Regions from separate parts of the Streptomyces sp. NPDC018610 genome, predicted to be linked through region 2. Evidence: riboswitches for the same ligand, from Rfam matches in the RefSeq annotation. Region 2 holds a riboswitch; the other holds the start of a gene.
What was found. A riboswitch is a leader RNA that binds a small molecule or an ion and turns the genes downstream of it on or off. The one in region 2 is predicted to bind S-adenosylmethionine.
Positions count from the first base shown of each region.

Region 1 (14,725 bases), on a different contig from region 2:
TGACGCCTTCCTTGCCGACCTTGTCCATGGCCTCGGCGATCAGCTCGCCGATCTGGGTGTCGGCGGCGGAGATGGAGGCGGTGGAGGCGATCTGCTCCTTGGTCTCGACCTCCTTGGCCTGGTCGAGCAGGGCGGCGGAGACGGCCTCGACGGCCTTCTCGATACCGCGCTTGAGGGCCATCGGGTTGGCACCGGCGGCCACGTTGCGCAGGCCCTCGCGGACCAGCGCCTGGGCGAGGACGGTGGCGGTGGTCGTACCGTCGCCGGCGACGTCGTCCGTCTTCTTGGCGACTTCCTTGACCAGCTCGGCGCCGATCTTCTCGTACGGGTCCTCGAGCTCGATCTCCTTGGCGATGGAGACACCGTCGTTGGTGATCGTGGGAGCGCCCCACTTCTTCTCGAGGACGACGTTGCGGCCCTTGGGGCCGAGGGTCACCTTGACGGCGTCCGCGAGCTGGTTCATGCCGCGCTCGAGGCCTCGCCGCGCCTCCTCGTCGAACGCGATGATCTTGGCCATGTGAAGTGGTCCCTCCAGGACTGGGGGTGATTCCTTCGGACCGCGCCCGCGCCCGCGACGGACGGCTCGCGCGCCTCGTGGTTCCTTGCCCCACCCGGCCCGCGGGCCTCACCGACCCGGTCCTCGTTGTCACTCTCACCTTCAGAGTGCTAACGCAATGATTAGCACTCGACCCCCGAGAGTGCAAGCGTCCGCGAAGCGGACTCGATGAGGGGCGGCGGTCGGGCGACGGGTGGGCGCAAGCGTCCGCGGAGCGGACTCGATGAGGGGCGGCGGTCGGGCGACGGGTGGGCGCAAGCGTCCGCGAAGCGGACTCGATGAGGGGCGGCGGTCGGGCGACGGCGGTCCGCGACCACACGCCCCCGCCGGGCGCCGACCGCCCGCGCCGGCCGCACTGGGCGCGCGCACGCCGAAGGGCCCGCACCCCCGGTGGAGATGCGGGCCCTTCGAAGAACGCTTGCGGTGGTCGCGCGATTCAGGCCGTCACGCGGACCATGTCGGCCTGCGGACCCTTCTGGCCCTGCGAGATCTCGAACTCGACCCGCTGACCCTCTTCCAGCGAGCGGTAGCCGTCCATCTGGATCGCGCTGTAGTGGACGAAGACGTCCGCACCACCGTCGACCGCGATGAAGCCGTACCCCTTCTCCGCGTTGAACCACTTGACGGTGCCCTGAGCCATGCCTAACTCCCCTATTACTGGCCCTTGCACGGATCCACACTTCGCGGATCCGGGTCAGACCTCACCCCCCGTGGACGGGGGCGTGCGCCGGAACGCGTCGACCGCGGCTGAATGTATCTGTCCAACTGCCGTCTGCAACAGGTCAATCGGACGAGAAATCTGGACGGGAGCGGTCCGGAATGTGGTGAGAATTCATCTGGATTCAGGGCAAGTCGGGCCCGGCAAACAAGACAAATGCCGTGAAACGCGCACGCACTTTGGCTACTTCTCATCGGCGTGCGGCAGGAAAACAGGGCTTCCTGATCCACTGATCAGGAGCGCGTTCCCCAACTCTACCGCGCTCAATCACACAGAACTGCCCCCTCCGCTTCTCTCACGGAGGGGGCAGTTCCACAAACGCCGGGTAACCGGGATTACCCGCGGTAAGACTCAGCCGCCGGCGACCGCCGGGATGATGGACACGCCGGCGCCGTCCGGGGTGACCGTCTGCAGGCCCTGCTCGAAGCGGACGTCGTCGTCGTTGACGTAGACGTTCACGAAGCGGCGCAGCTTGCCCTGGTCGTCCAGGACGCGCGCGGAGATGCCCGCGTGGTTCTTCTCCAGGTCGGCGATGACGTCGGCGAGGGTCGCGCCGTCGGCGCTCACCTCGGCCTGGCCGCCGGTGTAGGTGCGCAGGATGGTGGGGATGCGAACGGTCACGCTCATGATGCGAGGCCAGCCTCTCGGAAGGAGTCCAGGGTCGGGCGGATGGTCGCGGTGAGGCCCGTGCCCGCCACCGCGTCCAGGGTCTTCAGTCCGTCGCCGGTGTTGAGGACGACGGTGGTCTTCGCCGGGTCGAGGAGGCCGGCCTCGACCAGCTTCCTCGTCACGCCGACCGTCACGCCGCCCGCCGTCTCGGCGAAGATGCCCTCGGTGCGGGCGAGCAGCTTGATCGCGTCCACGACCTGCTCGTCCGTCACGTCCTCCACCGCGCCGCCGGTGCGCCGGGTGATGTCCAGGACGTAGGGGCCGTCGGCCGGGTTGCCGATCGCCAGGGACTTGGCGATGGTGTTCGGCTTCTGCGGCCGCACCACGTCGTGGCCGGCCTTGAAGGCGGTGGACACCGGCGAGCAGCCCTCGGCCTGCGCACCGAAGATCTTGTACGGCTTGTCCGCGACCAGGCCGAGCTCGACCAGCTCCCGCAGCCCCTTGTCGATCTTGGTGAGCTGCGAGCCGGAGGCGATCGGGACGACGATCTGGTCCGGCAGCTCCCAGCCGAGCTGCTCACAGATCTCGTACGCCAGCGTCTTGGAGCCCTCGGCGTAGTACGGCCGCAGGTTGACGTTGACGAAGCCCCAGCCCTCACCGGCCGGGTCGCCGATCAGCTCGGAGCAGAAGCGGTTCACGTCGTCGTAGTTGCCCTCGATGCCGACGAGTTCGCCGCCGTAGACCGCCGCCATGACGACCTTGCCCTGCTCCAGGTCGTGCGGGATGAACACGCAGGAGCGGAAGCCGGCGCGGGCCGCGGCGGCGCCGACGGCGCCGGCCAGGTTGCCGGTGGAGGAGCAGGACAGGGTGGTGAAGCCGAAGGCGCGGGCGGCCTCCAGGGCCTGGGCGACGACGCGGTCCTTGAAGGAGTGCGTCGGGTTGCCGGAGTCGTCCTTGACGAACAGCTTGCCGGTCTCGACGCCGAGTGCGGCGGCGAGGCGGTCGGCCTGGACGAGCTTGGTCCAGCCGGGGTTGATGTTCGGCTTGCCGGCCACGTCGGCGGGGACGGGCAGCAGGGGGGCGTAGCGCCAGATGTTCGCGGGTCCCGCCTCGATGCGCTTGCGGAGTTCCTCGGTGTCGTAGGCCGAGAAGTCGTAGGCGATCTCCAGCGGGCCGAAACACTCCTCGCAGGCGAAGACCGGGCCGAGGGGCACGCGGTGACCGCACTCCCGGCAGCTGAGCGCCGCGGCGGGCCCGAGGTCTACGGTGGAGTCGGTGCTGCTTGCAACTGTCTGCACAGCCATGGAGGCGAGGCCCTTTCTCCTCATCTTCCTCACGACGCATCTCGCCGTGAGACGGATTTGGCACCTTCCCTAGCCGGGAGCCTCGCGAAAACGATCGAACCGAGCGATCTACGAGACCGGCTGGAGGGTTGCCGGGGCTTCATCGGGCCGTGTCCCTCTGCCCCTCTGGATGAGCGGTATTCGATTGTGAGTCGCGGCGACCCCGGCATGCGATGGTCATCCGCGTTGTTCAAGACTGTAACCGAAGGCCGGGACAGTGAGAGATAGTCGTCCGAACCGCGAGACAGATCACAGGATGATGTGATCCGTGCCGCGGCCGACCGGACGTCGTCCCGCGGTCGTCCCGAAGTCGTCCGAGCTGGAGTGAGGAGCCGTCGACCGTGCTGGAAGAAGTCGAGCGCTGGCTGAGGACGCGCTCCTGGTCCGTGACCGACCGCCCGCTGCGGACGGTCCTGGCCGCCAAGCGCGCGAGCGGTTCGACGGTCAGCGTGGTGCTGCCCGCGCTGAACGAGGAGGCGACGGTCGGGGACATCGTCGCCGTCGTCCGCGAGGAGCTGATGGAGCGGGCGCCGCTCGTCGACGAGCTCGTCGTCGTCGACTCCGGCTCCACCGACCGCACCTCCGAAGTGGCCGCCGCCGCGGGCGCCCGCGTGGTGCACCGCGACGAGATCCTCCCCCGCCTCCCGGCGGTGCCCGGAAAGGGCGAGGTGCTGTGGCGCTCCCTGCTGGTGACCGGCGGGGACGTCGTCTGCTTCGTCGACGCCGATCTGCGCGAGTTCTCCGCCGACTTCGTCACCGGGATCGTCGGCCCGCTGCTCACCGACCCGGACGTGCAGTTGGTCAAGGCGATGTACGACCGTCCGCTGACCCTGTCCGACGTCCCCGCCGCCGGTGCGGCCGCGGCCGGACAGGGCGGCCGGGTCACCGAGCTGATGGCCCGACCGCTGCTCAACATGCACTGGCCCCAGCTGGCCGGCTTCGTCCAGCCCCTGGGCGGCGAGTACGCGGCCCGCCGCTCGCTGCTGGAGCAGCTGCCCTTCCCCGTCGGCTACGGCGTCGAGCTGGGCATGCTGGTCGACGCGCTGCACCTGGTCGGCCTGGACGCCCTCGCCCAGGTCGACGTGGGCGTGCGCAGGCACCGGCACCAGGACGGACAGGCGCTCGGCCGGATGGCCGCCGCCATCTACCGCACCGCCCAGCTGCGCCTGGCCCGCGGCCATCTGATCCGCCCCAGCCTCACCCAGTTCGAACGCGGCCCGGACGGCTTCGAACCGCGCACCTACTCGGTCGACACCGAGGAACGCCCCCCGATGACGGAGATCGCGGAGTACGCGGCCCGCCGGGTGGCGTGAAAGCCCGCCCTCGTGCGCGCGGGCCCCGCTACGAAGCCGAGCCGTACGTTTGAGCCTTCGGGGGCCGGGCTAGGTTGAGGACCATGGCTGCTACGCACGGTGCCGAGGTGCTGGTCGCGTCCAATCGCGGGCCGGTTTCGTACGAGGCGCGCCCGGACGGCGCGCTGCACGCGAGACGCGGCGGCGGAGGGCTCGTCTCCGGACTGTCCGCGATCGGCCCGGACGCGGGCGCCGTGTGGGTGTGCGCCGCACTGGGCGACGCCGACCGGGAGGCGGTGCGCCGCTTCGAGGGCGGACGCAGGCTGCCGGCGGAGGACACCGGCGGACAGCGGGTGCGGATGCTCGACATCGATCCGGACGTCTTCTCCGACGCGTACAACGGGATCGCCAACTCGGTGCTCTGGTTCGTGCACCACATGCTCTACCAGACGCCTCTCGAACCCGTATTCGACGCGGAGTTCCGGCGCCGGTGGGCGTCGTACGAGGCCTACAACCGGGCCTTCGCCCAGGCGCTCGCGGAGGAGGCGGCCGAGGGCGCGGCCGTGGTGGTGCAGGACTACCACCTCACGCTCGTCCCGGGCATGCTGCGCGACTTCCGGCCGGACGTGCGGATCGGGCACTTCTCGCACACCCCGTGGGCCCCGGTGGACTACTTCCGGATGCTTCCCGACGACGTCGCCGAGCAGGTGCTGCGCGGGATGCTGGGCGCGGACCGGCTGGGGTTCCTCACCCGGCGGTGGGCGGACGCGTTCACCGGCTGCTGCGAGGAGCTGACCGGCGGGCTCGGCGGCACCCGGATCGGCGTGCACGGGCTGGGCGCGGACGCGGAGTTCCTGCGGGAACGGTCGCACCGGGCCGATGTGAAGGAGCGGATGGCGTCGCTGCGCGAGGAGATCGGCGCGGCGCCGGACGGCGGCGCGCGCCGCACCATCGTCCGGGTGGACCGCACCGAGCTGTCGAAGAACATCGTGCGGGGACTGCTGGCCTACCGGCAGCTCCTGGAGGACCGGCCCGAGTGGCGCGAGCGGGTGGTCCACGTCGCCTTCGCCTACCCCTCCCGCCAGGACCTGGCCGTCTACCGCGAGTACACGGCCGAGGTGCGGCGCCTGGCCGAGGAGATCAACGAGCGCTACGGCACCCCCGGCTGGACCCCGGTCGTGCTGCACGTCAAGGACGACTTCGCGCGCTCGCTCGCGGCGTACCGGATCGCCGACGTCGCCCTGGTCAACCCGATCCGCGACGGCATGAACCTGGTCGCCAAGGAGGTACCGGTCGTCTCCGACGCGGGGTGCGCGCTGGTGCTGTCCCGGGAGGCGGGCGCGTACGCGGAGCTCGGCGACGACGCGATCACCGTCAACCCGTACGACGTGGTCGGCACGGCGCACGCGCTGCACGAGGCCCTGACCATGGCGGGCCCGGAGCGGGCGGAGCGCAGCAAGCGCCTGGCCGCCGCCGCCACGGCCCTCCCCCCGGCCCAGTGGTTCCTGGACCAGCTGAACGAACTCTGACGACGGCGGCCCCCGGGGACGGGCCCCGGGGGCACGGCCCCCGGGACTACGGCAGCTCGTCCGCCAGGTCCCTCAGCAGCTCGACCACGCCCGCCGGGCCGTCGACGACCAGGTCCGCCCGCTTGGAGAGTTCCGTGACCTCCGCGCTGCCGCTGCAGACCAGGAGGCCTGGGACCCCGTCGGTGCGCAGTTCCTCCACCGCGGCGAAGGCGGGGAGGTCGCCGAGGTCGTCGCCGGCGTAGAGGACGCAGGCCGCGCCGAGGTCGCGGACGTAGTCCGCCAGGGCGACGCCCTTGTCCATGCCCGGCGGGCGCAGCTCCAGGACCATGCGGCCGGGCTCCACGATCAGGCCGTGCCGGGCGGCCAGCCCGGTGAGGGGTTCGCGCAGCAGGTCGAAGGCGGCCTGGGGGTCCTCGGCGCGGCGGGTGTGGACGGCGAGGGAACGGCCCTTCTCCTCGATCCAGGTGCCCTGCCAGGCGCCGATCCGGTCCAGGAAGCCCGGCAGTTCGGCGCGGACGGCGGCGACGCCGGGGTGCGGGGCCGGTGCGGTGACGGTGCCGGTGGCGGCGTCCCAGCGCTCCGCGCCGTAGTGGCCGAGGACGACGAGGTGTTCCAGGCCCGGTACGCCCGCGAAACCGCCGTGCCGCACCGCGACGCCGGCCGGGCGGCCGGTGACCACCGCGACGGCGGCCACCTTCGGGGCCAGCGCGGCGAGCGCGGGCACCGCCTCCGGGTGCGCCCTGGCCTGGTCGGGGTCGGACACGATCGGGGCGAGCGTCCCGTCGAAGTCCAGTGCGATCACCGCACGCTCCGGCCGCGCGAGGACGGCCGCGAGGCCGTCCCGGCCGGCCCGCGTGGAAGGCGTCGGCAGGGAGGGGGCGGGATTGGTCGAGTCCGTGTCGTGGCTGCCCATGTGCCGAACCTATCCACACTCGGCCGGAGCCACTCCTCGACACCGGCGGCGGCTCACCCTCCGACACCGGCGGCGGCTCGCACATCCGTACTGGCGGCGGCTCGTACGTCCACACCGACGGCTCTACATCCGTACCGGCGGCGGCTCGCACGGCGTCGGCGGAGGCTCCCGCGCGCCACCCGCCGGCCGGGACCGCCTCAGCGCTCGGAGCGGCGGGACTCCCGCACCCGGCGCAGGCGGTTGACGGTCACCGGGTCGTGCGCCAGCGCGCGCGTGTCGTCCAGGAGGGCGTTGAGGAGCTGGTAGTAGCGCACGGGGGACAGGCCCAGCTCCTCGCGTATCGCGCGCTCCTTCGCGCCGGGGCCGGCGAAGCCGCGCCGCTCCAGCGCGAGCACGTCCCGTTCCCGGCGCCCCAGCTCCCGCCGGCCGCCCGGCCCCTCACCGGGGCCGTGCCCCTCCTCGGGGCCCGTGTCCACGCCGTCGCCCCGCTCCCGGCCCGCGCCCCGGCCCTCGTCGGACTCCGGACCGTCGCCCGGCCCCGGACCCCCGTCCGCGCCCCGGTCCCGGCCCTCGCCCCGCCCCCGCTCGTCGTCCCGTGCGTCCATACCCCGCACCGTAGCTCCCGCCACCGACAGCGGCACCGGGCGCGGGGCCCGCACCCGGCCGGTCAGCCCTCGTGGGCGCTCTCGACGTCGGACGCCGTGGTCTGGAGCTGGTTCAGGATCGCCGTGGGATCGCCCTCGGGGCTGACCGTGCGGCCGATCTGCTTCTTGACCTCCGCGCTGACCTGCGCCCAGGACGTCTTGCCGAACGGGTAGAGCTGGGCGAGCGGCAGCTCCTCCAGGAACGGCCACAGCTTCTTGTCCTGCTCGGAGGCGGTCATGGCGTCCGACGCGGAGCTGGTGACGGGCAGCAGGTCGTACTCGCGGGAGAAGTCCAGGACGTTCTTCTTGTCGTAGACGAAGTCGAGGAAGTCGCCGATCTGGTCCTTGTGGCCGTGCTTCTTGAAGGCCATCATCCAGTCGGTCACGCCCATGGTGGCCTTCGGCGTGCCGTTGCGGCCCGGCACCGGCACCATGCCGAACCGCACTCCCTTCTTGGCGGCCTGCTGCATCAGCGTCGGGTGGCCGTCGAGCATGCCGACGTCACCGGCCGCGAACGCCGAGAAGGCCTGCGCGCGGTTGAGCTTGCCCGGGGCGACGGGTCCGGTCAGGCCCTTGCCGACCAGCTCGTCCTTGAGCCAGGTGAACGTCTCGGCGTTCTCCGGGGAGTTGATGGTGTACGTGCCGATGTCGTCGGTGTAGCCGTCGCCGCCGCTCAGCATCCACTGCAGGGTCTCGGCCTGCGCCTCCTCGGGACCGAGCGGCAGCGCGTACGGGTACTTCACACCCTTGGCCTTCAGCGCCTCGGCGTCGGCGGCGAGGTCGTCCCAGGTCTTGGGCGGGTCGACGATGCCCGCCCGGGCGAAGAGGGTCTTGTTGTAGAACAGCACGCGCGTGGAGGCGGCGAACGGGATGCCGTACTGGACGTGCCGCAGCTGGCCCGCCTCGGAGAGCTGGCTCGGGAAGTCGGCCTGCACGGGTATGGAGAGCAGGTCGTCGGCCTTGTAGAGCATGTCCTGGTCGGCGTAGTCGGCGTACGCGCCGATCTGCGCCATGTCCGGCGGGTCGCCCGCGTCGGCCATCTCCTTGACCTTGCGGTCGACGTCGGTCCACGAGTAGACGCTGACCTGCACCTTCACGTCCGGGTGCTGGGACTCGTAGTCCCGGGCCAGCGCGTCCCAGTACTTCTGCGAGCTGTTGGCCGCCGAGTCGCCGTAGTCGGCGGCGACCAGCCGGAGGGTGACGTCGGAGGAGCCGGTGCTCCCGCAGCCGCCGAGAACCGCCGTCATGCCCAGTGCGGACACCACCGCGATCGTTCCTGTCCTGCGCCGCTGCACTGCCTGTTCCGCCCCAACCGTCTCGCTGTTCAACATGTGGACACGATAGGTCTACACCACGTGAGTGGACTAGACCTCTTGCGGGTCGAAGGGCCACACTGTCCCCCGTGAGACACGTCATCGCTCTCGATGTGGGCGGCACCGGGATGAAAGCCGCGTTGATCGCCGCCGACGGCACCCTGCTGCACCAGGCGCGGCGCGCCACCGGCCGCGAGCACGGACCCGATGCCGTCGTCGAGAACATCCTCGGCTTCGCCGCCGAGCTGCGCGCCCTGGGCGCCGAGCGGTTCGGCGAACCGGCCGCCGCCGCGGGCGTCGCCGTCCCCGGCATCGTCGACGAGGAGCGCGGCGTCGCCGCCTACGCCGCCAACCTCGGCTGGCGCGACGTACCGCTGCGCGACCTGCTCGCCGAGCGGCTCGGCGGCCCGGTGGCCCTCGGCCACGACGTGCGCACCGGCGGTCTCGCCGAGGGCCGCATCGGCGCGGGCAAGGGCGCCGACCGGTTCTTCTTCGTGCCGCTGGGCACCGGCATCGCCGGCGCCATCGGCATCGACGGCCGGGTGGAGTCGGGCGCGCACGGCTTCGCCGGCGAGATCGGCCACATCGTCGTACGCCCCGGCGGCGCCCCCTGCCCGTGCGGGCAGCGCGGCTGCCTGGAGCGGTTCGCGTCCGCCTCGGCGGTCAGCCAGGCCTGGGCCGAGGCGTGCGGGGACCCGCGGGCGGACGCGGCGGACTGCGCCAAGGCGGTCGAGTCCGGGGACCCGCGGGCGCGGGCGGTCTGGCAGGCGGCGGTGGACGCGCTCGCCGACGGGCTGGTCACCGCGCTCACCCTGCTGGACCCGCGCACACTGATCATCGGCGGCGGACTCGCCGAGGCGGGGGAAACCCTCTTCGCACCGCTCCGGGAGGCCGTCCGGCGGCGGGTCACCTTCCAGAAGCTGCCGGCCATCGTCCCCGCCGCACTGGGGGACACCGCCGGATGCCTGGGCGCGGGCCTCCTCGCCTGGGACCTCCTCAACACTTCTACGACTCCCCGGAGGTAGCCCCCTGATGGCCGCTAGCAAGGTTCTCACCGGAGCCCGGGTGGTACTGCCCACCGGGATCGTCGACGGCGGCCGCGTGATCGTCGACGGCGCGCGGATCTCCGGCGCCGACACGGCCCCGGCGGACGCCGAGACGATCGACGTCACCGGGCACTGGCTGGTCCCCGGGTTCGTCGACATCCACAACCACGGCGGCGGCGGCGCCTCCTTCTCCGGCTCGGCCGACGACGTGATGACCGCCGTCCGCACCCACCGCGCGCACGGCACCACCACCGTGGTCGCCTCCACCGTCACCGACGACATGGGCGTCCTCACCAAGCAGGCCGGGCTGCTGTCGGAGCTGGCCGAGCAGGGCGACATCGCCGGCATCCACTACGAGGGCCCGTTCATCTCGCCGTGCCGCAAGGGCGCGCACTCCGAGGCGCTGCTGCGCCACCCGGACCCTGCCGAGGTGCGCAAGCTGATCGACGCGGCCCGCGGCCACGCGAAGATGATGACGCTCGCCACCGAACTGCCCGGCGGCATCGACTCCGTACGGCTGCTCGCCGAGCACGGCGTGATCGCGGCGATCGGGCACACCGACGCCACCTACGAGCAGACGGTGGAGGCGATCGACGCCGGCGCCACCGTCGCCACGCACCTGTTCAACGCCATGCCGACGCTCGGCCACCGCGCCCCCGGGCCGATCACGGCCCTGCTGGAGGACGAGCGGATCACGGTCGAGCTGATCAACGACGGCGTGCACCTGCACCCGGCCGCCCTGGAACTGGCCTTCCACCACGCGGGCGCCGCCCGGGTCGCGTTCATCACCGACGCCATGGACGCCGCCTGCATGGGCGACGGCCGCTACCTGCTCGGCCCCCTGGAGGTCGAGGTCGAAGACGGCGTCGCCCGGCTGGTGGAGGGCGGCTCGATCGCCGGTTCGACGCTCACCCTGGACCGGGCCTTCCAGCGCGCGGTGACCGTCGACCGCCTCCCGGTCGAGGACGTGGTGGCCGCGCTGTCCGCCAACCCCGCCCGGCTGCTCGGGATGGACGACCGGATCGGCTCCGTCGAGCCCGGCAAGGACGCCGACCTGGTGCTGCTGGACGAGCAGTTCGCCCTCAAGGGCGTGCTGCGGCGCGGCGAATGGGTGGTCGCTCCCCAACTGGGCTGATCCGTCCCGCCGTCCGGCCGCCGCGGCCGGCACGAGGGGTGGGCTCCGGGCCGGGCGTTTGGCATGATCGAGGACCGGAAAGGTCCAGGGCGAAGCGCCCGGACCCGTCCGGGACAGTCGGGACAGCAGGCGTGCCAGGCGCACTTACTCGGGGGAGGTCGGCCCAGGTGATCCTCACGGTCACGCTGAACACCGCTCTCGACATCACCTACCGGGTGCCGTCGCTGCGGCCCCACACCTCCCACCGGGTGACGGAGACGACCGAGCGGCCCGGCGGCAAGGGCGTCAACGTGGCCCGGGTGCTGGCCGCCCTCGGCCACGAGGTGACCGTCACCGGTTTCGCCGGCGGGGCCACCGGACGCGAGCTGCGCGAGCGGCTGGCGACCCTGCCCCGCGTCGTGGACGCCCTGGTCCCGGTGGCCGGCGCGACCCGCCGCACCGTCGCGGTCGTCGACGAGCGCTCCGGCGACACCACCCAGCTCAACGAGCCCGGCCCGGTCGTCTCCGCCGCCGAGTGGTCGGCCTTCCAGGGCGTCTACGAGGAGCTGCTCGGCTCGGTGTCGGCGGTGGCGCTGTGCGGCAGCCTGCCGCCCGGGCTGCCGGTGGGCGCGTACGCCGGCCTGGTGCGCACCGCGCGCGCCGCGCACGTCCCGGTGCTGCTGGACACCAGCGGCGAGGCGCTGCGGCGCGGGATCGCGGGCCGCCCCGACCTCGTCAAGCCCAACGCCGACGAGCTCGCCGAGCTGACCGGCTCGCACGATCCGCCGCGCGCCACCCAGGACGCCCGGCGGCGCGGCGCCCGCACGGTGGTCGCCTCGCTCGGCGCGGAAGGCCTGCTGGCGCACACCCCGGAGGGCCTGTGGCGCGCGGTCCCGCCGGACCGCGTCCAGGGCAACCCGACCGGCGCCGGCGACTCGATGGTCGCGGGCCTGCTCTCCGGCCTGGTGGAGGGTCTCCCCTGGCCGGACCGCCTGGCCCGGGCCGTCGCCCTCGCCACGGCCACGGTCCTCGCCCCGGCGGCCGGCGAGTTCGACCGCCCGGCATACGAGAGGCTTCTCGGGCGGGTGGCGGTGACGGGGGAGGTCAGCGCGGCGTGAGGGTCAGTTGGAGTTGACCCAGCCCTTGACCAGCCACAACTGGTCGAGGTTGGCGTCGCACTGGTTGCCCTGCTCGCACGAGATCTTGATGGTGTTCGTGCCCTTGTTGAGCTGGACGTAGTTGTACGTCTTCGTCCAGCCCTTCTCGTAGTCGCCCGCCGGGGCGTTCGCCCAGTTCTTCAGCTTCACCGGCTGGTCGGACGGGTTCCCGTTGACGGTGAGGGTGGCGGTGCCGTCCTTGCCGGGGACGTCGTAGCCGAGGTTCACCGTGTACTTGCCGTCCTCCGGGATGCCGTTGACCGTCCACGTGACCGAGGCGCCGACGTTGTTGAAGTTGGTGACGTAGACGCCGCCGTCCGCCTGGGCGCCCTTGACGGACGAGGCGGTGGCGGCTCCGCCGCCCAGGGCCAGCGCCTTCGCGTCGATCTTCGGGAGTTCGCCGTCGGGGGCGACGCTGCTGCTGGACGAGGGGCTGGGACTGGCGCTCTGGCCGGCCGTGGGGGTGGCGTCGCCGGTCTTGCCGCCGGCCTTGTCGTCGTCCTTGTCGCCCATCATGGTCACGCCGATGCCGATGACGACCGCGGCGACCACCGCGACCGCGCCGATCAGCAGGCCCTTGGTGTTGGGGCCCCGGCGGCCGTTGCCGCCGCCACCGCCCCGGCCCTGCTGCTGCCCCGGCGGCTGCGCGCCGCCCGGGAGGGTCTCGGGAGCGGCGTAGTGGGCGTTCGGCTGGCCGTACACGCCCTGCTGCTGCGGGACCTGGCCGTACGGCGCCGTGGAGGGCTGCTGGCCCTGCTGGCCGTACTGCCGCTGGCCGACCGTGCGGACCCGGTTGACCGAGCCCGGGTAGCCGTAACCGCCGGACGGCGGCTGGGCTCCGTTGGCCTGACCGTCGGCGTACAGGTAGCCGAACGGGTCGTCGTCCTCGGGCGTGCTCGCGCCGTTGTTGCCGGGCGTCATCCCTTGGTGCTCCTCAACAGTGCGGGTCGTGTGCAGTAGGTCATCGGATGGGACGAGCCTACCCGCTTCCGTGGACCCGAACAGGTGACTCAGACCGCACCATGCGGCTGACCTGCGGTTCAGCCCGCCCGGCGATGTTGTTTGGGACGAGATCGTTTCTCGACGTACATCCGTTCGTCAGCGGACTTCAGCACTTCGTCCGCCGTCATCCCGCAATGTGCCCACCCGATGCCGAAACTGGCGCCGACGCGGACGGCGCGTCCCTCGGCGCGGATGGGCTGGATGATCTCGTTGCGCAGGCGTACGGCGAGGTCCTGGGCGTCGGCGCGGCCGAGGCCGTCGGCGAGGATCACGAACTCGTCGCCGCCGAGGCGGGCCACGGTGTCGCCGTCGCGCACCCCGTTGCTCAGCCGCCGGGCCACCTCGATGAGGACGGCGTCGCCCGCGTTGTGCCCGAACCGGTCGTTGATCGACTTGAAGCCGTCGAGGTCGCAGAAGAGGACGGCCAGTCCCTTGGTGCCGTCGTCCCGGTCGCCCTCGGGGGCGATGGTGTGCGCGTGGTGGTCGTAGGCGTCGTACGCCTGGACGCCGGAGGCGAAGTCGAAGCCGTGGCCGACGTCGGCGGTGTCGTAGGCCGGGTGGCCGTAGGCGGCGTCCAGCGAGTCGAACTCGCCGGGGTGCGCGGACTGCGGGCGCCGGCACAGGCGGGCGGCGAGGCGCGAGCGCAGCTCGGCGGAGTTCGGCAGGCCGGTGAGGGAGTCGTGGGAGGCGCGGTGGGCGAGGTGCAGCTCGCGGCGCTTGCGCTCCTCGATGTCCTCGACGTGGGTGAGCAGGAAGCGGGGGCCGTCGGCGGCGTCGGCGACGACGGAGTTGCGCAGGGACACCCAGACGTAGGTGCCGTCGCGGCGGGCGAGACGCAGCTCGGCCCGGCCGCCCTCGGCGGAGGTGCGCAGCAGGGTGCCTATGTCCTCGGGGTGGACGAGGTCGGAGAAGGAGTAGCGGCGCATCGCGGAGGCGGGGCGGCCCAGCAGGCGGCACAGGGCGTCGTTGGTGCGCAGGATCCGGCCGTGCTGGTCGCCGCCCATCTCGGCGATGGCCATGCCGGAGGGGGCGTACTCGAAGGCCTGCCGGAAGCTCTCCTCGCTGGCGCGCAGGGCCTGCTGCTCGCGTTCCAGGCGGACCAGGGCGCGCTGCATGTTGGCGCGCAGCCGGGCGTTGCTGATCGCGATGGCGGCCTGGAAGGCGTAGACCTGGAGGGCTTCGCGGCCCCAGGCGCCGGGACGGCGGCCGTTGCGGGGGCGGTCGACGGACAGGACGCCGAGCAGTTCGCCGGAGGAGCCGGCGGGCGCGCCGGGGGCGTACATGGGGGCGAAGAGGCGGTCGGAGGGGTGCCACTCGTCCTCGAAGCGGGGGGCGGGCCCGTCGGTGTACCACTGCGGGACGTCGTCGTCGTCGAGGACCCAGCCCTCGGTGTGGGGTATGAAGACCAGGTCGCCCCAGGCCTCGCCCATGGCCAGCCGACGGTCCCAGGAGTCGCGGGAGCCGACCCGGCCGGTGATGAGGGCCTCGG
Region 1 covers NZ_JBISAL010000006.1:104,587-119,311, reverse strand. The annotation lists gene groL (chaperonin GroEL) at 1-517, opposite strand, end outside; gene ACH5A8_RS17030 (cold-shock protein) at 993-1,196, opposite strand; gene ACH5A8_RS17025 (MoaD/ThiS family protein) at 1,626-1,901, opposite strand; gene thrC (threonine synthase) at 1,898-3,187, opposite strand; SAM riboswitch class I at 3,205-3,363, opposite strand; gene ACH5A8_RS17015 (glucosyl-3-phosphoglycerate synthase) at 3,568-4,539, shown strand; gene ACH5A8_RS17010 (trehalose-6-phosphate synthase) at 4,623-6,047, shown strand; gene otsB (trehalose-phosphatase) at 6,094-6,960, opposite strand; gene ACH5A8_RS17000 (DUF3263 domain-containing protein) at 7,158-7,436, opposite strand; gene ACH5A8_RS16995 (ABC transporter substrate-binding protein) at 7,628-8,899, opposite strand; gene ACH5A8_RS16990 (ROK family protein) at 9,007-9,942, shown strand; gene nagA (N-acetylglucosamine-6-phosphate deacetylase) at 9,950-11,098, shown strand; gene ACH5A8_RS16980 (1-phosphofructokinase family hexose kinase) at 11,266-12,195, shown strand; gene ACH5A8_RS16975 (carbohydrate-binding protein) at 12,199-13,155, opposite strand; gene cdgB (diguanylate cyclase CdgB) at 13,275-14,725, opposite strand, start outside.
Region 1: it holds a riboswitch for S-adenosylmethionine, as region 2 does, so the genes downstream of both, thrC (threonine synthase) here and ACH5A8_RS01570 (aminotransferase class V-fold PLP-dependent enzyme) in region 2, are expected to answer to the same signal.

Region 2 (14,725 bases):
GCGCTGTTCTGCATCGGCGCGGGCGCGGTCCACTGGGCCCGCACGCTGATGTCGGACGCGGAGGTCGCCGACGAGCGTCACCCGATCGAGGCGTCGCCCGAGGTCCGTGCGAAGGTCCACGCGGACTTCAAGCAGGGCGCCAAGGAGTCGGCGATCGGCCGCCGGCCGCTGATCCGCAACACCATGCTGGGCGCGCTCACCCTGGTGCCGCTGTCGGGCCTGTTCCTGCTGCGCGACCTGGGCCCGCTGCCCAAGGAGTCCCTGCGGCACACGCTCTGGGCCAAGGGCAAGCGCCTGGTCAACATGAACACCAACCAGCCGCTGCGTCCCGAGGACGTCCAGGTCGGTTCGCTCACCTTCGCGATGCCCGACGGGCTGAAGGAGACCGACGAGGACTTCCAGACCGAGATCGCCAAGGCGGCCCTGATGATCGTCCGGCTGCAGCCGGAGAACATCAAGGACAAGCGCGAGCTGGAGTGGTCGCACCAGGGTGTCGTGGCCTACTCGAAGATCTGCACCCACGTGGGCTGCCCGATCTCCCTGTACGAGCAGCAGACGCACCACGTGCTGTGCCCGTGCCACCAGTCCACCTTCGACCTCTCCGACGGTGCCCGAGTGATCTTCGGCCCCGCCGGTCACGCCCTGCCGCAGCTGCGCATCGGCGTGGACAGCGAGGGTTACCTCCAGGCGCTCGGCGACTTCGAGGAGCCCGTCGGTCCTGCATTCTGGGAGCGCGGATGAGTACTACAGCGAGCAACGAGCCGACCCGCTCGCGCGGGAAGGCACCGGCCGGCGAGAAGCTCGCCGACTGGGCCGACGGCCGGCTGGGCATCTACAGCCTGGCCAAGGCCAACATGCGCAAGATCTTCCCCGACCACTGGTCGTTCATGCTGGGTGAGGTCTGCCTCTACAGCTTCCTGATCATCATCCTCACGGGTGTGTATCTGACGCTGTTCTTCCACCCCTCGATGAACGAGGTGGTGTACCACGGCAGCTACGTCCCGCTCCAGGGACAGCTGATGAGCGAGGCGTTCAACTCGACCCTGCACATCTCCTTCGAGGTGCGCGGTGGTCTGCTCATCCGGCAGATCCACCACTGGGCCGCGCTGATCTTCCTCGCCGGCATGTTCGTGCACATGATGCGCGTGTTCTTCACCGGCGCGTTCCGCAAGCCGCGTGAGGTCAACTGGCTGTTCGGCTTCCTGCTGTTCGTCCTGGGCATGTTCACCGGCTTCACCGGTTACTCGCTCCCGGACGACCTGCTCTCCGGCACCGGCGTCCGCTTCATGGAGGGCGCGATCCTGTCCGTGCCGATCGTCGGCACGTACCTGTCGTTCTTCCTCTTCGGCGGCGAGTTCCCCGGTCACGACTTCGTGGCCCGGTTCTACTCGATCCACATCCTGCTGCTCCCGGGCATCATGCTCGGCCTGGTCGTCGGCCACCTGATCCTGGTCTTCTACCACAAGCACACGCAGTTCGCGGGCCCCGGCAAGACGAACAACAACGTCGTCGGCATGCCGCTGCTGCCGGTCTACATGGCCAAGGCCGGAGGCTTCTTCTTCCTGGTCTTCGGCGCCATCGCGGCCATCGCGGCGATCGCGCAGATCAACCCGATCTGGGCCATCGGCCCCTACCGGCCGGACCAGGTGTCCACCGGCGCCCAGCCCGACTGGTACATGGGCTTCTCCGAGGGCCTGATCCGCACGATGCCGGGCTGGGAGATCAACTTCTGGGGCCACACGCTCGTCCTGGGCGTGTTCATCCCGCTGATCATCTTCCCGCTGGTGCTGGTCGCCATCGCCATCTACCCCTTCCTGGAGTCGTGGGTCACCGGCGACAGGCGCGAGCACCACATCCTGGACCGGCCGCGCAACGCCCCGACTCGCACGGCCTTCGGCGCCGCGTGGATCGCCTGGTACTTCGTGCTGCTGGTCGGCGGTGGCAACGACCTGTGGGCCACCCACTTCCACCTGTCGATCAACGCGATCACCTGGTTCGTCCGGATCTCGTTCTTCGTCATGCCCGCCATCGTGTTCGTCATCACCAAGCGCATCTGCCTCGGCCTCCAGCGCCGGGACAAGGACAAGGTGCTGCACGGCCGCGAGTCCGGCATCATCAAGCGCCTGCCGCACGGTGAGTTCATCGAGGTCCACGAGCCGCTCAGCCAGGAGCAGCTCTACACCCTCACGGCGCACCACCAGTACGAGCCGGCCGAGATCGGCCCGGCGGTCGACGAGAACGGTGTCGAGCGCAAGGTGTCGGGCACGACGAAGCTGCGCGCCAAGCTCAGCAACGCCTTCTACGGCGAGGACAGCCAGATCCCGAAGCCGACTGTCGAGGAGTACAAGGAGATCACCAGTGGCCACGGCCACCACTGATCACTGATCCCTGAGCGTCGCCACGCCAGGTCGAAGGGCCCCGTCCGAACCCCGGACGGGGTCCTTCGCCGTGTCCTGGGGTGGATAGGGTGGAAGCCGATGTGAGAGACAGCGTCCCGCGCCCGGGACGCCGACCCAGGAGCGGCTTATGAGCGCTGTGAACCCCGCTGGAGGCGACACCGCGGCGGGCCGTTCCTGGCCCGTCGTGCTGAACGGCCTGCTGGAGGGCCGCGATCTGGGCGCGGACGACACCGCCTGGGCGATGGACAGGATCATGCGGGGCGAGGCGACGGACGCCCAGATCGCCGGGTTCGCCGTGGCGCTGCGGGCCAAGGGCGCCACCGTCGAGGAGATCACCGGCCTGGTCCGCACGATGTACGAGCACGCGAACGTGATCGAGGTGCCCGGCGCCACCGTCGACATCGTCGGCACCGGCGGCGACGGCGCGAAGACGGTGAACATCTCCACCATGTCCTCGATCGTCGTCGCCGGCACCGGGGCGAAGGTCGTCAAGCACGGCAACCGGGCCGCCTCCTCCGCCTCCGGCGCCTCCGACGTGCTGGAGAAGCTCGGCGTCAACCTCGACCTCACCCCTCGGCGGGTGGCCGAGGTCGCCGAGGAGGCCGGGATCACCTTCTGCTTCGCGGTGAAGTTCCACCCGGCTCTGCGCCATGTGGGCGCCGCTCGCGGGCAGTTGGGGATCCGCACGGTGTTCAACCTGCTGGGTCCGCTGACCAACCCGGCCAAGGTCAGATCGCAGGCGGTCGGCGTCGCCGTCGCCCACGAGGCGCCGATCGTCGCGGGCGTCTTCGCCGAGCGCGGCAACTCCTCCCTGGTCTTCCGGGGCGACGACGGCCTCGACGAGCTGACCACCACGGCCACCTCCCGGGTGTGGGTGGTCCGGGACGGCGAGGTCACCGAGGAGGCCTTCGACCCGCGCGACGTCGGCCTGGAGCTGGTGCCCGTGGAGGCGCTGCGCGGCGCCGACGCCTCCTACAACGCGGAGGTCGCCCGCCGGCTGCTGGACGGCGAGCGGGGCCCCGTACGGGATGCCGTGCTGCTGAACTCGGCGGCGGCCCTGACGGCGCTCCAGCCGGGCTCCGGGACGCTGGCGGAGCGGATCCGGGCCGCCATGGAGCGGGCGGCGGAGTCGATCGACTCCGGGGCGGCCCGGCGCACGCTGGAGCGCTGGGTGGCCGTGAGCAACGCCTGACGACGGCTTCGAGCCGCTTCGGGCGGACATCGTTCGTCGTGGTCCCGCGATCCGGACACGGGTTGCGGGACCACGATCGTTTCGCGTACGTTCCTGTCCAGGTCATGAGTGACAGCCATGTGGCCCCGGCCGGCTGTCCGGCAACCCTCCGTCCGTGGCGGGGTGCCCCGGGTGAAGACCAGGCCGTAGGCAGCGAGGTCTACGGCAAGCGCGGACCCCTCGCACACTTCTCGGAAAGTGTGGGGCCAGGGGTCCTGGTCGTACGAGGGAGCCTCCCGTGAGCAAGCGAATGCGCTAGGGCCGCAGAGCCCCGCCTCCGCGTATCCCCCCTTTTCCCACCGCGCTCGAGCCGTGCCGTGCGTTCCGCGTACCCGCGGTGCGTCCGCTCGCGTGGTGAATTCAGCCTGCCTCCACGGGAGTTCCCCCATGTCTGTCACCACCGTCGCCGCCGACCCCTCCGTCTGTGCCCCGCTGCCCGTTCTGGGACGGGACGTCACCGTGCCGCTCGTGACCGGCGGCGAGGTCGGTTACGCCGCCCTCGACTACGCGGCCAGCGCCCCCGCCCTCCAGCGCGTCTGGGACGACGTGGCGGCGTACGCGCCCTACTACGGCAGCGTCCACCGCGGCGCCGGCTACCTCTCGCAGCTGTCCACCGACCTGTTCGAGAACGCCCGCCGGACGGTCGCGGAGTTCCTCGGCTGCCGGACGAGCGACCAGATCGTGTTCACCCGCTCCACCACCGACTCCCTCAACCTGCTGGCCCGCGCCCTGCCCGCCGACTGCCGGGTCTTCGTCTTCGAGACCGAGCACCACGCCTCGCTGCTGCCGTGGCGGGACGCGCAGGTGACGTACCTGGACGCGCCGCGCACTCCGGAGCAGGCCGTGGCGACCCTGGAACGGGCGCTCGCCGACCGCGAGCCCCACGGGCCGGCCCTGGTCTGCGTCACCGGCGCCTCCAACGTCACCGGCGAGCTGTGGCCGGTGCGAGAGCTGGCCGCCGCCGCCCACGCGCACGGCGCCCGGATCGTCCTGGACGCCGCCCAGCTCGCCCCGCACCACCCGGTCTCGGTGACGGACCTCGACGTCGACTGGGTCGCCTTCTCCGGCCACAAGCTGTACGCCCCGTTCGGCGCCGGAGTGCTGGCGGGCCGCGCGGACTGGCTGCGCGAGGCCGAGCCGTACCTCGCGGGCGGCGGCGCGAGCCGCAGGGTCTCCCGGCGCACCGACGGCGGCGTGGACGTCGAGTGGCACGAGAGCGCCGCCCGCCACGAGGCCGGCTCCCCGAACGTCATCGGCGCCTACTCCATCGCCTCCGCCTGCAAGGCGCTCACGGAGGCCGGCTTCGACTCCCTGGTGGCCCGCGAGCGGTACCTGATCGGCAGGGTCCGGGCGGGGCTGGCCGAGGTCCCGGAGGTCAGGATCCTCTCGCTGTTCGGGGACGACGCCCCCCGGGTCGGCGTGCTCTCGTTCGTCGTCGAGGGCTGGAACAGCTCCCACTTCGCCGCCGCGCTCTCCGCCGAGTACGGCATCGGCGTGCGCGACGGGCTGTTCTGCGCCCACCCGCTGGTGCGCACGCTGCTCGGCAGCGACCCGCAGACCCAGGGCGAGTGCGGCGCCCCCGAGGCCGCGCCCGGCGAGAAGTCCCTCAACGCCGTCCGGGTCAGCTTCGGCGCCGGCACCCCCGACGAGCACGTCGAACGGTTCGTGACGGCGGTGCGGGAACTGGTGCGCGACGGCGCGAAGTGGCGCTACCGCACGGAGGACGGCCGCTGCGTCCCGGCGGTGTGACACGCGGCCGGGGAGGCGGCGGTCAGGCGGTCAGGAGTCCAGCCCGATCGCGAACGCCGCCTCCAGGTCGTGCTGCGAGTACGTACGGAACGCCACGTGCGTGTCCGTCGCCTCCACGCCGGGGATCTTGCTGATCCGGCCCGGGATGATCTCGGCCAGGTCCTCGTGCTGCCGCACCCGCACCATGGCGATCAGGTCGTAGGTGCCGGTGACGGAGAAGACCTCGCTCACGCTCTCCAGCGAGGCGATCCGCTCGGCGATCTCGGGGATCCGGTCCACGCTGGTCTTGATGAGGACGATCGCGGTGATCACGGCTGGTTCTCTCCCTCGGGGGCCGGAGCGGGGCTGACCTTCACTTTAGGGCCTGCCCGGCGGGTCGTGCCGCGGACGGGGGGCCCGGCCCCGCTCACCGGGGCCGATCCGGGGCCGTCACTCGCCTGCCACACGATCCGCCGGGCAGGCCCTGGCCGCCCGCCCGTCGCCCACCACCGGCCCGCCGGGGCCCCGCCCGCGGCCCTCGCGCCCGAACCGGGCCCAGGCGTAGAGGAAGCCGAGCCCGAAGCCCACCACGTGCGCCAGATAGGCCACGCCGGGCCCCTGGGCGGCGCGCCCGGCCGCCAGCCACTGCAGGGCCGCCCAGAAGGGCAGCACCACCCACGCCGGCAGCCTGAGCGGCAGGAAGAACAGGAACGGCAGCACGCTGGTCACCCGCGCCTCGGGGAAGAGGTAGAGGAAGGCGCCGAGGACCGCCGAGATCGCCCCCGAGGCACCCACCAGGGTCTGTCCGGAGTCGGCGTGGGCGGCGGCGTAGCCCAGCAGGGCGAGGTAGCCGCAGCCGGCGTAGAACAGCGTGAACTGCGCACGGCCCATGCGTTCCTCGGTCATCGCCCCGAAGACGTGGAGGAAGAGCATGTTGCCGAGCAGATGCACCCAGCTGCCGTGCACGAACAGGGCCGTCGCCGGGGTGAGGGCGGCGCGGGCCGAGCCGGTGAAGAGCTCGGCGGGGACCACCCCCCACCGCCGGAAATAGGCCTGCTGCGCGGCGAGCAGCGCGTCACCGGTCCCGTGGGCGGGGTTCAGGCCCGAGGCGGGGCCGAGCGCGAAGACCAGGCAGCACGAGACGATCAGCGCCCTCGTCACCGGCGCCGGCGTGGACCGCGCCGCCCTGAGCGCCCTGGCCGCCCGGACGGCCACCGTGTTCCTGTAACGGATCATGTGCACAGAGCATGGCGTAACGGGACGCAACAGCACAGACCGCCTCGCCGCCGTGGACACCCGGGCGGCGAGGGCCCGCCAGGCCGTAGGGTTACGAGCCGGCGCTCCAGGGAAGCTGGCGCGTCACGGAGACCAGAAGGAAAGTGAAGCCACGATGACGGTTCCCCTGCCGACCGCCACGACGCGGTGGCGTTGCACCCTCTGCGGCAACCTCACCCGCTTCGACGTGACGCGCTCGTCGAAGGTCGTCGAGTACGTCCATCTGGACCTGGCGGGCGAGCCCACCGTCGAGGAGCGCGAAGTGGTCAGTGAGACCATCGAGTCGGTGCGCTGCCGCTGGTGCAACGCGGTGGACAAGGTGGAACTCGTGGACAGGCCGGGCGCCGGCTCCTGAGCGGAGCGGGCCCCGCACAGGTGACCCCCGGACGGGGGTCGGGCAAGGCATTGGGGTGAGGATGGTGGAGACACGAGGCGGGGAGCCGGACGACGGCGCCGCTGAGGTGCTCGACCGTCCGCTGCCCGACGGCGTACGGCGCCGGGTCGTGCAGATCGTGGCCGACGCCTTCGGCCGCCTGACCGTGACCGAGCTGCCCGCCCAGCTGCGGCAGTACGCCCGGTTCGCCCCCAACCGCAGGGCCAAGTTCGCGGGCAACGCGATGGCCGCGGCGCTGGAGGGCGACATGCTGTTCCGCCAGCGCGTCGGGGAGAAGTTCAGAGAGGCCGAGCCGGAGCTCTCCGGCGCCCTGGACTCCGGCTCCCCGCTCCCGGCCGCGGACCCGCTCGACGTGGCGGCCGCGGCCTACGTACTGCGCCCGGCGGGCTGGGCGAAGCTGGTGACCGCCGTCGGCGAGGAGGTTCAGCGGGCCCACGCCGAGCGGGCCGGCGAGGAGAGCCGGGCCGAGCTGGAACGGCTGCGCGCCGACCTCGCGGCGGCCCGCGAGCAGACCCGCGCGGAGACCGAACGGCTGCGCGCCGAACTGGACTCGGCCAAGAAGGAGACCGAGTCGCTGCACCGCAAGCTGCGCGCCGCGCTCAGCGACGTCAAGCGCGGCGACGCGGCGCTGCGCAAGGCGCGGGCCGAGACGGAGGCCGTGCGCGCCGAGGGGCAGACGCAGGTGTCGGCCGCCGAGAGCGAGACGCGGCGGCTCAAGGCGCGCCTCGCTGAGGCGGAATCGGCCCTGGAGGCCACCCGCAAGGCGGCCCGCGAGGGACGCAGCGTGGAGGACATGCGGGTGCGGCTGCTGCTGGACACCGTGCTCGACGCGGCCCAGGGGCTGCGCCGGGAACTGGCGCTGCCGCCGGTGTCGGTACGGCCCGCCGAGACCGTGGACGCGGTCGAACCCGGGCGGATGACGCCCAAGGACATCGCCGCCCGCGCGCTGTCCGAGCACGACCCGGCGATCCTGGACCAGTTGCTGGCGCTGCCGCAGGCGCATCTGGTCGTCGACGGCTACAACGTCACCAAGACCGGCTATCCGCAGATGCCGCTGGAGAAGCAGCGCCTCAGGCTGCTCGGGCAGCTCTCGCAGCTCGCCGCGCAGACCGGCGCCGAGGTCACCTGTGTCTTCGACGGCGCCGAGCTGGCCGCGCCGGTGCTGCTCGCGCCGCCGCGCGGGGTGCGGGTGCTGTTCTCCAAGCCGGGCGTCACCGCCGACGAGCTGATCCGCCAGCTGGTGCGCGCCGAGCCGCCCGGCCGGCCGGTCATCGTCGCCTCGACCGACCGCGAGGTGGCCGACGGGGTGGCGAAGGCCGGGGCGCGCCCGGTGGCGTCGGCGATGCTGCTGAAGCGCTTCTCACGCGGCTGAGCGACCGCCCGCACCGCGGCCGAGCCGCCGGACGCGCCCCGGCGGCGGCCGAAAACGGTGGGAGGCGTGTGGCCGAAAGCGGTGGGAGGCGTACGGCGGGAGGCCCGCGGCCGGAAACGAACGCCAACCGAAAACGGGCATATGGCAATTCACGCCGCAATCCCAACGTAGGGGCCTAACGCCCGAATTGACGGGACCGTCGCACAACCCTGCGTCAACCTGAGTTCACTTCTGGTGAGTTGAGTGCAAAGAAACGCGTTCCGAGGCGGTATTTTCTGCTGTGGGATTTGAATTAATCACGATGAGGTCACTAGGGTCTGGCCTCGAACCTCCAAGCGGGTGATCACTCACAAGAAGGAGCTCGCTTCCGTGCCGTCCCACCGTCGACCCAAACAGCCCAGCCGCGCACGTGTGACCGTGCTCACCACCGCAGCAGCGGCCGCCGTCGCGATCAGCGCACAGGCAGCCAACGCCGCGCCCAGCGCGAAGCCGAGCAAGGACGAGGTCAAGTCCAAGGTCGACAAGCTCTACGAGCAGGCGGAGCAGGCCACCGAGAAGTACAACGGCGCCAAGGAGAAGCAGGAGAAGCTCCAGAAGGAGATCTCCACCATCCAGGACAACGTCGCCCGCGGTCAGCAGGACCTCAACAAGCTGCGCGACGGCCTCGGTTCGATGGCGGCCGGCCAGTACCGCACCGGGGGCATCGACCCCTCCCTCCAGCTGTTCCTGTCCTCGGACCCGGACAGCTACCTGGACAAGGCGTCCACCCTCGACCAGGTCAGCGGCCAGCAGGCCGACGCCCTGAAGAAGATCCAGGACAAGCAGCGCGAACTGGCCCAGGAGCGCGCCGAGGCCACCGCCAAGCTCAAGGACCTCGCCGCCACCCGCACCGAACTGGGCGAGAAGAAGAAGGAAGTCCAGGGCAAGCTGACCGAGGCGCAGAAGCTGCTCAACTCCCTCACCGCGCAGGAGAAGGCCGCCCTCGCCGACGAGCAGAGCCGCGCCAGCCGCGCCAGCGAGCGCGCCGCCCTGAACAGCGACACCGGCAACCCCGGCAAGATCTCCGCCGGCTCCGGCCGGGCCGGCGCCGCCTTCTCCGCGGCGCAGAGCAAGATAGGCTCCGCCTACGTCTACGGCGCCACCGGCCCGTCCTCCTTCGACTGCTCCGGCCTGACCTCCTGGGCCTACGCCCAGGCCGGCGTCTCCATCCCGCGCACCTCCGAGTCCCAGGCCAACATCGGCACCCGGATCTACTCGCAGAGCCAGCTCCAGGTCGGCGACCTCGTGTTCTTCTACGGCGACCTGCACCACGTCGGCCTCTACGCGGGCAACGGCCAGGTGCTGCACGCCCCGCACACCGGTGCCGTCGTGCGCTACGAGGCCATCGGCAACATGCCCTTCCAGTTCGGCGTCCGCGTCTGACCCGACCGGTCCGGGCCTCGTCCGGATCAAGGAGCCGTACCGCCCGAACGGGCGAATCACCACGGCCCGCACGAACTCCGCGCCCCGCCTCTGACCTGTGTCTCAGGCGGGGCGCCGTGCTGTGCGCCCGGCGGACGCTTTTGGTCGCCGCGTCACCGCGCGGCTACTGTCTGCGACGTTTCCCCGCCGCCGGGCGCACCGCCCCCGGCGGCGGGGAGACGGCCAAGTGTCCGCCAGTGGAGGGAGTTCGGCTTCCCGTGGGGTCTCATCGCCGCCGTGCACCGTCCGGTTCCGTCCGGAGCGCCGGCACCGCCTTCAGCGTCCTGTCCGTCACGGCCGCCGCCCTCGGCGCCCTGCCGGGCGGCACCGCCGTCGCCGCGCCGCCCGGTGACGCCCGGGCCGAGGTCGACCGCCTCTACCAGGAGGCCGAGAAGGCGACCGAGTCCTACGACCGGGCCGACGAGCGCGCCGGGCAGCTGCGCCGCCAGGTGCGCCAGGGACAGGACCGCATCGCCCGGCGGCAACTGCGCGTCAACACCCTGCGCGACTCGCTCGGCGCGGTGGCCGGCGCCCAGTACCGCTCCGGCGGCCTGGACCCGACCGTCGCCCTGCTGCTCTCGGACGACCCGGCCGACTACCTCGACAGGGCGGCCACGCTCGACCGGATCGGCGCCCACCAGGCGGAGCAGCTGGGGGACCTGCGCCAGGCCCTGCGCGAACTCGCCCAGGAACGCACCGAGGCCACCCGCGCCCTGTCCGAACTGGCCACCAGCCGCACGGCCGTCGCCGCCCACAAGCGGACCGTCGAGGAGAAACTCGCCCGCGCCCGGCGGCTGCTGGGCTCCCTCTCCCCGGCCGAGCGGGCCGCCTACGACCGCGCCTCCCGCTCGGGCCGCGACCAGCTGCTGCCCGGCCCCGACGCCGGCCCGGCCGCCTCGGCGCGCGCGGCCGCTGCCGTCGCCGCCGCCCGCTCCGCCCTGGGCCGCCCCTACGTCTGGGGCGCCAACGGCCCCAGGGGCTTCGACTGTTCCGGCCTGATGCAGTGGTCGTACGGGCAGGCCGGGGTGCAGCTGCCGCGCACCTCGCAGGAACAGCGCTACGCCGGCCGGCGCATCCCGCTCTCCCAGGCCCGGCCCGGCGACCTCGTCGTCTACCGGTCCGACGCGAGCCACGTGGCGATGTACGTGGGCCACGGCCGGGTGATCCACGCCCCCTACCCGGGGGCGCCCGTGCGCTACGACCGGGTGGACATGATGCCCGTGGCCTCGGTCACCAGGGTCTGACGGTCACGCCGAAGCCGCCGTACGATCGGGAAATGGCTGGTCGAAGGCGGGTGTCGGGATCCTCGGCGGTGGCGGTGTGCCTGCTGCTGGCCTCACTGACGGCGTGCGGCGGGCACTCCCCGGCCGACACCGCCCGCCGGCAGGTGCAGCGACTGCTCGACCGGCGGGCCGCGGCCGTCCTGCACCACGACCCGGCGGCGTACGCGGCCACCGGCGCCCGCGCGTCCTACGCGGACCTGAAGGCCGTGCCCCTGACCGCCTGGTCCTACCGGGTGACCGCGGTGCGCCGCAGCGGCGACACGGCCACCGCCGACGCCGAACTGCGCTACCGGGTCACCGGCTACGACACGGCGCCCGTCACCGTCGGCCGCGTCCTGACCCTGTCCACCGCGGCCGACGGCGCCTGGTACGTCGACTCCGAGCGGCCCGCGCCGAAGTCCGCCCAGCAGCTGTGGGACCAGGGGCCGGTGGCCGTGGTCCGCGGCGCGCGTAGCATCGTCCTCGGCGCCGGACAGAGCGACGGGTCGCTGCGCGCCTACGCGGGCCTCGCCGACCGCGCGGTGCCGGCCGTGTCGGACGCGTGGGGCGCCGACTGGAGCCGCCGGATCGTGGTGCTGGTCCCCGGCTCCCTGGACGGGATGGCCGCGCTGCTCGGCTCCACCGCCGCCGGGTACCGGGGGATCGCCGCCGTCACCACCGGCGAGACGGGAGGCGGCCGGGCGCCCGCGGACCGGATCATCGTCAACCCCGACGCGTACGGCGCGCTCGCCCCGCTCGGCAAGCAGGTCGTGCTCACCCACGAGACCACCCACGTCGCGACCCGCGCGCACACCGGCGCGGCCACCCCCCTGTGGCTCTCCGAGGGCTACGCGGACTGGGTCGGCTACCGCGACGCCGGCCGCACCCCCGACGAGGTCGCGCCGGAACTGCGGCGCGCCGTGACCGCCGGCCGGCCGCCCGCCGCGCTGCCCGCCGACGGCGACTTCGGCTTCACCGGGGACGCGACCCGTCTCGCCCAGGCCTACGAGGGCGGTTGGCTGGCCTGCCGGATGATCGCCGCGCACTGGGGCGAGGACCGGCTGGACGCCTTCTACCGGGCCGTCGGCACGCACACCGGGCGGGCGGGCGCGGTCGAGGACGCGCTGGGGAAGGTGCTGGGCACGACCCTGCCGGAGTTCACCGCGCGCTGGCGGGAGTACCTGCGGGCACAACTGGGCTGACGGCGCGCCGCGTCGGCGTACGCGGGCGGGCGGCGACGGTCGTCGTGGGAGGCCACAGTGGCGGTGGCGGCCGGTCGCGGAAGACCGGGGCCGGTGGTGCGGTGAGCCGCGCGGCGGTCAGTCGTGTGCGGCCGGGGTCTGCCGTCCGTGGACGCCGGCCTGGCCCGGCAGGGTCACCGGCAGGGCCCCGGCGGCCGTGGAGCGCCACAGCGCCCGCCCCGCGCCGGCGCACGCGGCCACCAGCAGGCCGTCGCGCAGGAACAGCACCGCGACGCCGAGGCGGTCGCTCGCCACGACGTCCGCGAACCACACCGGGAACTCCAGCACCGTCGCGAACGAGGCGGCCAGCACCAGAGCGGCCGGCGCCCGCATCGCGCTGCCCCGGAAGCACAGGCAGACGGCCGCCAGCCCCACCAGCCACACCAGGTACTGCGGGCTGATCACCCGGCTGGTGGCGGTGAACAGCAGCACCGCCGTGAACGCGGCGTCCGCGGGCGTGTGCGGGGCGGACCGCCGCGCCCGCAGCCGCCACAGCAGCAGCCAGCCGAAGGCGGCCACGGTCAGCGCCTGCGCGGCCGCGCTCACCACGCCGACGTACGGGCCGAGGAACTCCACCGAGCCGTAGTTCAGCAGCACCTGGCCCCGCCAGCCGAAGTGCCGGGCCACGTGGAAGACGAGCGCGCCCAGCGACTCCACCTCCGTGCCCCTCTCGCGCTGAGCGGTCAGGAAGGACAGCGTCCCGGGCACGGCGAGCGCGAGGAGCGAGGCCGGCACCGCCACCGTGAGCGCCGCCGACCCCCACACCCGGCACCGCGCCGCGCCCCGCACGCCCACGAGCAGCAGCACCGGCCACACCTTCAGCAGCGCCCCCGCGCCGGCCAGCGCCCCCAGCAGCCGCGGCCGCCGGGCGCCGACGAGCAGCGCGGCCACCGCCACCGCCGTGACCATCACGTCGTAGCGGGCGTACAGGGTCGGGCCCAGCGCGGCCGCGCCCACCGTCCACACCCACGCGCCGCGCAACGGCCGGCCGGGGCCCCGGCCGGCCGACAGCAGCAGGCACAGCACGGCCAGGTCGGCCAGCAGCGCCAGCACGAAGAAGGCGGTGGCGTAGCCGAGGAACGGCAGGGCCGCGGGAGAGAGGACCGCGAGCGCGGCACCGGGCGGGTACTGCCAGGCGACGTCGCCCACCGGGAACGCGCCCTGCCGCAGCACCTCGTACCAGCCCCGGTAGATCACGGACACGTCGCTGGTGACGTCCGGGCCCGGGAAGACGAGCACCCGCAGGACGAACAGCAGCAGCACCGCGCGGCTCGCGCCCCAGACGGCGAGGAGTCCGGCCAGGCGCCGTCCCGTGCCCGCCTCGTCCACCTCGGCCCCCGTCCTGTCGCGCCGCCCGCCGCGGCCCCGGTCCGTCCTCGCCCGGGGCGCCGTCCGCCCCGCGCGGTCCCATGGTCTCCCGGCCGCCCGCGCGCGGGCCACGGGAGTACGCCCGCACGGGAACCAGGACTGCGCCCGCACGGGGGTCGGGAGCACACCCGCACGGGGATCAGGGGGCACGCCGGCACGGGGATCGGGAGGCACACCCGCACGGGGATCGGGAGCGGGCTCGCACGGGAGCCGGTGGCCGGATCCAAGCGTGTCCGGCCGGATTCGGTAGGGTCGGCGGCGATGCGCAAGACCCTCGTCGTGACCAACGACTTCCCACCCCGCCCGGGCGGCATCCAGGCGTTTCTGCACAACATGGCGCTGCGTCTGGACCCCGACCGGCTGGTCGTCTACGCCTCCACCTGGAAACGGAGCGCGGACGGGCTTCGGGCGACGGCCGCCTTCGACGCCGAGCAGCCCTTCACCGTGGTGCGGGACCGCACGACGATGCTGCTGCCCACCCCGGAGGCGACCCGGCGCGCCACCGCGCTGCTGCGCGAACACGGCTGCACGGCCGTGTGGTTCGGGGCGGCGGCCCCGCTCGGGCTGATGGCGCCCGCGCTGAGGCGGGCCGGCGCCGAGCGGCTGGTGGCCACCACCCACGGCCACGAGGCCGGCTGGGCGCAGCTGCCCGGCGCGCGCCGGCTGCTGCACCGGATCGGGGAGTCCACCGACGCCATCACCTACCTCGGCGAGTACACCCGGTCCCGGATCGCCCGCGCGCTCTCGCCCGCCGCCGCCGCGCGGATGGCGCAACTGCCGCCCGGGGTGGACGAGAAGACCTTCCATCCGGGATCGGGCGGCGCCGAGGTGCGCGCCCGGCTCGGGCTGACCGGCCGGCCGGTGGTCGTGTGCGTCTCACGGCTGGTCCGGCGCAAGGGGCAGGACACCCTGATCCGGGCCATGCCCCGGATCCTGGCGGCCGAGCCGGACACGGTGCTGCTGATCGTCGGCGGCGGCCCCTACGAGAAGGACC
Region 2 covers NZ_JBISAL010000001.1:341,445-356,169, reverse strand. The annotation lists gene ACH5A8_RS01585 (Rieske 2Fe-2S domain-containing protein) at 1-741, shown strand, start outside; gene ACH5A8_RS01580 (cytochrome bc complex cytochrome b subunit) at 738-2,378, shown strand; gene trpD (anthranilate phosphoribosyltransferase) at 2,527-3,591, shown strand; SAM riboswitch class IV at 3,692-3,808, shown strand; gene ACH5A8_RS01570 (aminotransferase class V-fold PLP-dependent enzyme) at 4,018-5,379, shown strand; gene ACH5A8_RS01565 (Lrp/AsnC family transcriptional regulator) at 5,410-5,691, opposite strand; gene ACH5A8_RS01560 (rhomboid family intramembrane serine protease) at 5,809-6,594, opposite strand; gene ACH5A8_RS01555 (hypothetical protein) at 6,749-6,988, shown strand; gene ACH5A8_RS01550 (NYN domain-containing protein) at 7,050-8,399, shown strand; gene ACH5A8_RS01545 (NlpC/P60 family protein) at 8,769-9,821, shown strand; gene ACH5A8_RS01540 (NlpC/P60 family protein) at 10,079-11,104, shown strand; gene ACH5A8_RS01535 (hypothetical protein) at 11,137-12,324, shown strand; gene ACH5A8_RS01530 (glycosyltransferase 87 family protein) at 12,442-13,692, opposite strand; gene ACH5A8_RS01525 (glycosyltransferase family 4 protein) at 13,993-14,725, shown strand, end outside.